DNA from 2 places in the Micromonospora sp. NBC_01412 genome. Region 2 is predicted to be linked to the other one. Evidence: riboswitches for the same ligand, from Rfam matches in the RefSeq annotation. Region 2 holds a riboswitch; the other holds the start of a gene.
What was found. Region 2 has a riboswitch for glycine ahead of gcvP (aminomethyl-transferring glycine dehydrogenase). Riboswitches for the same ligand answer to the same signal wherever they lie in the genome.

Region 1: linked by a shared signal. The riboswitch ahead of OG617_RS28245 (glycine cleavage T C-terminal barrel domain-containing protein) and the one ahead of gcvP (aminomethyl-transferring glycine dehydrogenase) in region 2 are both predicted to bind glycine.

Annotation. Positions count from the first base shown of each region.
Region 1 covers NZ_CP109528.1:6,435,233-6,438,632, forward strand. Annotated here, with positions in the region: gene OG617_RS28240 (collagenase) at 1-1,103, opposite strand, end outside; glycine riboswitch at 1,540-1,631, shown strand; gene OG617_RS28245 (glycine cleavage T C-terminal barrel domain-containing protein) at 1,771-2,253, shown strand; gene gcvH (glycine cleavage system protein GcvH) at 2,289-2,666, shown strand; gene glyA (serine hydroxymethyltransferase) at 2,678-3,400, shown strand, end outside.
Region 2 covers NZ_CP109528.1:7,083,202-7,086,601, forward strand. Annotated here, with positions in the region: gene OG617_RS30915 (NAD(P)H-binding protein) at 1-488, opposite strand, end outside; gene OG617_RS30920 (NAD-dependent protein deacetylase) at 585-1,484, shown strand; glycine riboswitch at 1,567-1,667, shown strand; gene gcvP (aminomethyl-transferring glycine dehydrogenase) at 1,746-3,400, shown strand, end outside.

The DNA.
Region 1 (3,400 bases), 650 kb from region 2:
GTCATCTCGGCGACGCCGACCCAGAGAGCGGCGGTGGGGCCGGTGATCGCGCTCAGGTCGAGCAGCCCCCGGGCCAGCGGCCGGGCCTTGGCCTGCAACGCGGTGTGCTGGAGGAAGCGGGCCAGCTCCCGCCCGGCGTTGGAGACCAGGTAACCCTGGTCGGTGCCGAGCAGGGACCGGTGGCCGGAGGCGAAGGCGTACAGCGTGTCCAGCACGCTCGGGTCCGCGGTGACGGCGGTGACGAACTCGGGCACCTGGTGGCCCCGGAACAGCACGAGGTAGCCGTTGTTGACCGCGTTCAGCATCCACCAGGACGCGTTGTACGAGCTGTTGTAGCCGGTGAGCAGGCGCTTCACCACGTACAGGTAGCGGGCGTTCTCCTCGGCGCTGTCGATGAGGGTGACCGCCTCGGCGAGCACCTCGCCGTTGGCGTCGCTGACGTCGCCGGAGTGGCTGTTTGCGAAGAAGGCGTCCAGGCCGGCGCGGATCGCGGTGCGCAGGCCGCTGCCGTACGTGCCGACCGTGGACGGGTAGTACCAGTGCACGTAGTAGCCGGCCCGCAGGTACAGCACGAGGGAGGCGGTGCCGGTGCGGTTGGTGCCGTCGTAGTAGACGGCGTCGTCGCGCAGCGCGTACGCGACGCTGGTCATCTGCGCCTCGCGGAACGCCAGGTAGGCGTCGTTGCCGGTCAGGCTGAACAGGGTGTTGACGCAGTCGGTGGTGGACGCCTTGATCTGCTGCACCAGGGCGCTGCCGGTGCGGCTGGTGAAGTCGCTGGTCGCGCAGGGGGCGGCGGCCAGGGCGGCCCGGCCGCGCATGGACGGGGCGGTGCGTCGTTGCCCGCCGTCGGGCTCGTCGTAGTCGCGGCGCAGCTCGTCGCGGGTGGCGGGCAGCGGGGCGCGTTCGTCCAGCGGCAGCGGGGTCCGCTGGACGTGCCGGTCACCGGCGCCGGTGTCGGCCGGGGCGGTGCCGTGGGTCGGTGTCGCCGCCGGTGCCGCGCTCGCTGTGGCGGGGGCGGCCAGCGGGCTCAGCCCCAGCGCGAGGGCCAGGGTCAGGGGCGCGGCGGCCAGCCGGGCGCGTCGCTTTCGTAACAGTCGGATCATCGGGGGTCGCCTCCTGGGCGGGGTGTCGACGGGGCTTCGGGGCCGGGTCGATGGGGGATGTTGTCGGGTCCGGTGTGGACCAGGCCCGGCCGGGTGCGGAGGTCCCTGCGTGTCTCCACGCACGTCAGGTCGGTTGTGGTGGGTCGGTTCCGCCGCTTCTGCGGGTGGAGCCCGCGTCGACGCTTGTCGATCTGGGTCGATGTCGCGCCGGACGTGGCCAGTACAATGGCACACGTCACACATCGGTGTAAAGAATTGTTGATGATCGATCATGTGGCCGGGATGTCCGGCCGCAGCGGCCCAGCTCCGGCGACCGCGTGGCCGGCGGGAGCCCGACACGGGAACGGTCCGGCGACCCGCGACGCATCGTTGACACGTGTTCGGCCGGTCGCCTAGGGTCGCGGGCAGCACCGCCCACAACTGCACAGACACCGTTCGAACCCGCGCGGGAGAGACCCCGGCCATCGTCGGGGCGCCGAAGGAGCAAACTCCCAAGAAACTCTCAGGCCCCGTTACCGCGCAGGCGAGGTGAACTCTGGAAAGCAGACGATCCGTCGTCTCACCCACGGTGCAAACCGCCGACCGGCGGTGAAGCTCTCAGGTCCATGACAGAGCGGGAGGCAACCGACCGTACGACGCGACCGCGTCGGGACGAAGGAGCGCCTCCATGCATCAGAGTCCGACGACCCTGACTCGACCACCCCTGCACGCCGTGCACGTCGAGCTGGGCGCCCGGTTCACCGGGTTCGCCGGTTGGTCCATGCCGCTGCGCTACAGCAGCGAGGCCGCCGAGCATCGGGCCGTACGAGAACGGGCCGGCCTGTTCGACCTCAGCCACATGGGACAGATCGAGGTCTGCGGGCCGCTGGCCCCGGCCGTGCTGGACCACGCGCTGGTCGGGCTCACCGCCGCCGGCAGGCGCGTCCCGCGCTCCGGCGACCCCGTGGTGCGGCTGTCCGAGGCAGCCGAGCCCGAGCAGGTCGGAGTGGTCACCAGCGGCGCCCCGTCGCCGACACTGCACCGGCCGATCGCGATGGCCCGGCTACGCGCCGACGCCGCGCAGGTGCCGGCCCGGCTGGGTGTCCAGGTCCGGGGGCACACCGAACCGGTGGAGATCGCCCCGCTGCCCTTCTACCGCCGTCCGCGCTGACGCGCATCCCTGCCGAAAAGGAAGAAGTAGTGGACATGGATGTTCCCGCGCGCCTGCGCTACAGCGCCAACCACGAGTGGGTCGACGACAGCGTCGAGCCGGCGTCGGTCGGTATCACCGCCTTCGCCGCCTCGGCGCTCGGCGACGTGGTCTACGTCGAACTGCCCGACCCGGGTACCGACCTGGTGGCCGGGGAGGTCTGCGGCGAGGTCGAGTCCACCAAGTCGGTGGCCGAGCTGTACATGCCGGTGACCGGTCGGATCCTCGCGACCAACGAGGCGGTCGTCGCCGACCCGAGCCTGATCGGCAGCGACCCCTACGGGGACGGCTGGCTGTTCCGGCTGCGGGTGACCGACCCGCCGGCGCTGATGACGGCCGACGAGTACCGCACCTACCTCACCGAATCCCACTGACGGAGGCCACCGTGGCTGTACTCGACGACGACCTGCGCGACGCCGACCCGGAGATCGCCACGGCGGTCACCGCCGAGCTGCGGCGTCAGCAGCGGACCCTCGGCATGATCGCCTCGGAGAACCTCGCGCCCCGGGCTGTCCTGCAGGCGCAGGGCTCGGTGCTCACCAACAAGTACGCAGAGGGCTACCCGGGCCGGCGGTACTACGGCGGCTGCGAGCATGTCGACACCATCGAACGGCTGGCGATCGAACGGGCCCGGCTGCTGTTCGGGGCGGCGTACGCCAACGTGCAGCCGCACTCCGGCTCCCAGGCCAACGCCGCGGTGATGACGGCCCTGCTCACACCGGGCGACGCGATCCTCGGCCTCGACCTGGCGCACGGCGGTCACCTGACGCACGGGATGCGGGTCAACTTCTCGGGCCGGCTGTACCGGGCGGTGGGCTACCGGGTGGACCCCGAGACCTTCCTGATCGACATGGACGAGGTCGACCGGCTCGCCCGTGCACACCGGCCGAAGCTGATCGTGGCGGGCTGGTCGGCGTACCCGAGGGTGCTGGACTTCGCGAAGTTCCGGCGGATCGCCGACGGCGTCGGCGCGTACCTGCTCGTCGACATGGCGCACTTCGCCGGGCTGGTTGCCGCCGGGTTGCATCCCAACCCCGTACCGCACGCGCACGTGGTGACCCTGACCACGCACAAGACGCTCGGCGGCCCCCGCGGTGGCGCCATCCTC
Region 2 (3,400 bases):
GTGGGCGGGTCGTCGGTGAGCCGGCCGGGGCGCAGGACCGTCCAGTCCAGGTCGCGGCCGGTGAGGTCGTCCTCGGCTGCCTTCTTGGCCCGCAGGTAGGCGGCGAACACGTCGTCGGTGCCGGCGGGTGGGTCGGTGTCGACGCCCATGGAGGAGACCAGCAGGTAGCGGCGTACCCCGCTCTGTTCGGCGGCGTCGGCGAGCAGACCGGCGGCGGCCCGGTCGACGGTGTCCTTGCGGGCGGCGCCGCTGCCGGGGCCGGCACCGGCGGCGAAGACCACCGCGTCGGCGCCGTCGAGGTGGGCGGCGACCTGCGCGGCGTCGGCGTGTTCCAGGTCACAGACAACGGGGTGGGCGCCCGTGGCGCGCAGCGCCGCGGCGTGGCCGGGGTCGCGGATCAGGCCGACGGCGGTGTCGCCGCGGCCGGCGAGTTCCCGGTGCAGCAGCTGGGCGATCTTGCCGTGCCCTCCGGCGATGACGACGCGCATACCTGCCACGGTAGCCGCCGGGGCGCGCGGGCACCGGCGCTGCGGCGAGGATGGTCACGGGGCCGGTGCTCGCCGGCGGGGCGTCGCTGAGGCAGCATGGACCCCGTGACCGAGACGTTCGACGCGCTGGCGGGGCTGCTCGCCGAGGGCGGTGTCGTGGTGTTGAGCGGGGCGGGCCTGTCCACCGAGTCGGGCATCCCCGACTACCGGGGGCCCAGCGGCGTGGCGCGTCGACACACTCCGATGACGTACCAGGCGTTCACCCGGGATCCGGTGGCGCGGCGGCGGTACTGGGCGCGCAGCCACCTGGGGTGGCGCACGATCGCCCGGGCCACCCCCAACGGCGGGCACCGGGCGGTGGCCCGCCTGCAGCGCGGCGGGCTGGTCGACGCGGTGATCACCCAGAACGTCGACGGTCTGCACACCGCGGCCGGGTCGGAGCCGGTGGTGCAGCTGCACGGCAGCCTCGACGAGGTGGTGTGCCTGGACTGCGGCAACCACACCTCCCGCGAGGAGCTGGACCGGCGGCTGCGGCAGGCCAACCCGGGGTTCGACGCGGTGGCCGCGGCGGTCAACCCCGACGGTGACGTGGATCTCGCCGACCACGAGGTGGCCGGATTCCGGACGGTCGACTGCGGCTTCTGCCGCACCGGGATGCTGAAACCGGACGTGGTGTTCTTCGGGGAGACGGTTCCCGCCGCCCGGGTGGCCCGCTGCTTCGACCTGGTCGAGGGGGCCCGGTCACTGCTGGTGCTCGGGTCGTCGTTGACGGTGATGTCGGGGCGCCGGTTCGTGATCCGGGCGGCGAAACGGGGCATTGCGGTGGCGATCGTCAACCAGGGGGCGACCCGGGGCGACGCCTACGCCGCCGTACGGGCCGACGCGCCGCTCGGCGTGCTGCTGCCGGCGCTGGCCGACCGCCTCGCCGGCGCGTCCCCGGCCCCGGAGGCGGCGGCCGGCGCGTCCGGCGGGTGGGCGGCGTCGGTCGCGGGCTGAGCCGCCGCCCGGGCCGGTGATCCACTGCTCGGGGGGACGACGTCCGCCGGCACCGGCCACGCTGGTAGCGTGGGTGTCGCCGGTACCCCACGTGGGAGAGACCGCTCGGTGATCATTGCCGGCGGCGCCGAAGGGGCAGCTTCCTCCCCGGAACCTCTCAGGCAAAAGGACCTCGTGGGCAGGCACTGTGGAGCGCCCTTCCCGGGGTGCGACTCAGGGGGAGGCCGACCTGTCGACCTCACCCCTTCCGGGAGCGCCGCCATGACCGTAGAGCAGTTCGCCGCCCGCCACATCGGCCCCGACCCGGCCGATGAGCGCCGCATGCTTCAGGCCGTCGGCTACGACTCGGTCGACGAGCTGATGGACGCCGCGATCCCCGAGGTGATCCGCTGGCACGGCACCCTGGACCTGCCGGAGCCGGCCAGCGAGCACGACGCCCTGGCCGAGCTGCGGGCCCTGGCCGCGCGCAACACCGTCGCCGTGTCGATGATCGGGTTGGGTTACCACGGCACGCACACCCCGGCGGTGATCCGCCGCAACGTGCTGGAGAGCCCGGCGTGGTACACGGCGTACACCCCGTACCAGCCGGAGATCAGCCAGGGCCGGTTGGAGGCACTGCTGAACTTCCAGACGATGGTCACCGACCTGACGGGGCTGGCCACCGCGAACGCCTCGATGCTCGACGAGGGCACCGCCGCGGCGGAGGCGATGACCCTGGCCCGCCGCGCGTCGAAGAGCCGCAGCAGCGTGTACGTCGTCGACGCCGACGCGTTGCCGCAGACCCTCGCGGTGATCACCAGCCGGGCGGAGCCGTTGGGCATCGAGGTGCGGGTGGTCGACGTCGATGCCGAGGAGCTGCCGGCGGAGTTCTTCGGCCTGCACCTGCAGTACCCGGGGGCGTCGGGGGCGGTACGGGACCACGCCGCGCTGGTTACGGCGGCGCACGAGGTGGGGGCGCTGGTGTGCGTGGCGGCGGATCTGCTGGCGTTGACGTTGCTGCGCCCGCCGGGGGAGATCGGCGTGGACGTGGCCGCCGGCACCACCCAGCGGTTCGGGGTGCCGATGGGCTTCGGTGGCCCGCACGCCGGGTACCTGGCGGTGCGCTCGGGGTTGGAGCGGATGCTGCCGGGCCGGCTGGTCGGGGTGTCCCGCGACGCCGACGGCAACCCGGCGTACCGGTTGGCGTTGCAGACCCGTGAGCAGCACATCCGGCGGGAGAAGGCGACCAGCAACATCTGCACCGCGCAGGTGCTGCTGGCGGTGATGGCCGGCATGTACGCCGTCTACCACGGCCCGGACGGGCTGCGGGGCATCGCGGAGCGTACCCACGGCATGGCGGCGCGGCTCGCGGCCGGGTTGCGCGCCGGCGGGGTGGCGGTGGCGGACGTCGCGTTCTTCGACACGGTCACCGCGCGCGTGCCGGGCCGGGCCGCGCAGGTGGTGGCCGCAGCGGCCGGGCGGGGGGTGAACCTGCGCCTGGTCGACGCCGACCGGGTGGGAATCTCCTGCGACGAGACGACCACGGCAGCGCACCTGTCGGCGGTGTGGGCGGCGTTCGGGGTGACCGGGGTCGACGGGGACGTGGACGCGGCCCTGCCGGCGGCGTTGGCGCGCACCTCGGACTTCCTCACCCATACGGTGTTCCGCAGCCACCACTCGGAGACGGCGATGCTGCGGTACCTGCGGCGGCTGGCGGACCTCGACTACGCCCTGGACCGGGGGATGATCCCGCTGGGGTCGTGCACGATGAAGCTGAACGCGACCACGGAGATGGAGCCGGTGAGCTGGGCGGAGTTCGCCCACGTGCACCCGTTCGCGCCCGCCGCGCAGACGGCCGGGTACCGGGAGATGATCGCCCAGCTTGAGGGGTGGCTGGCGGAGGTGACCGGCTACGACGCGGTCAGCGTGCAGCCCAA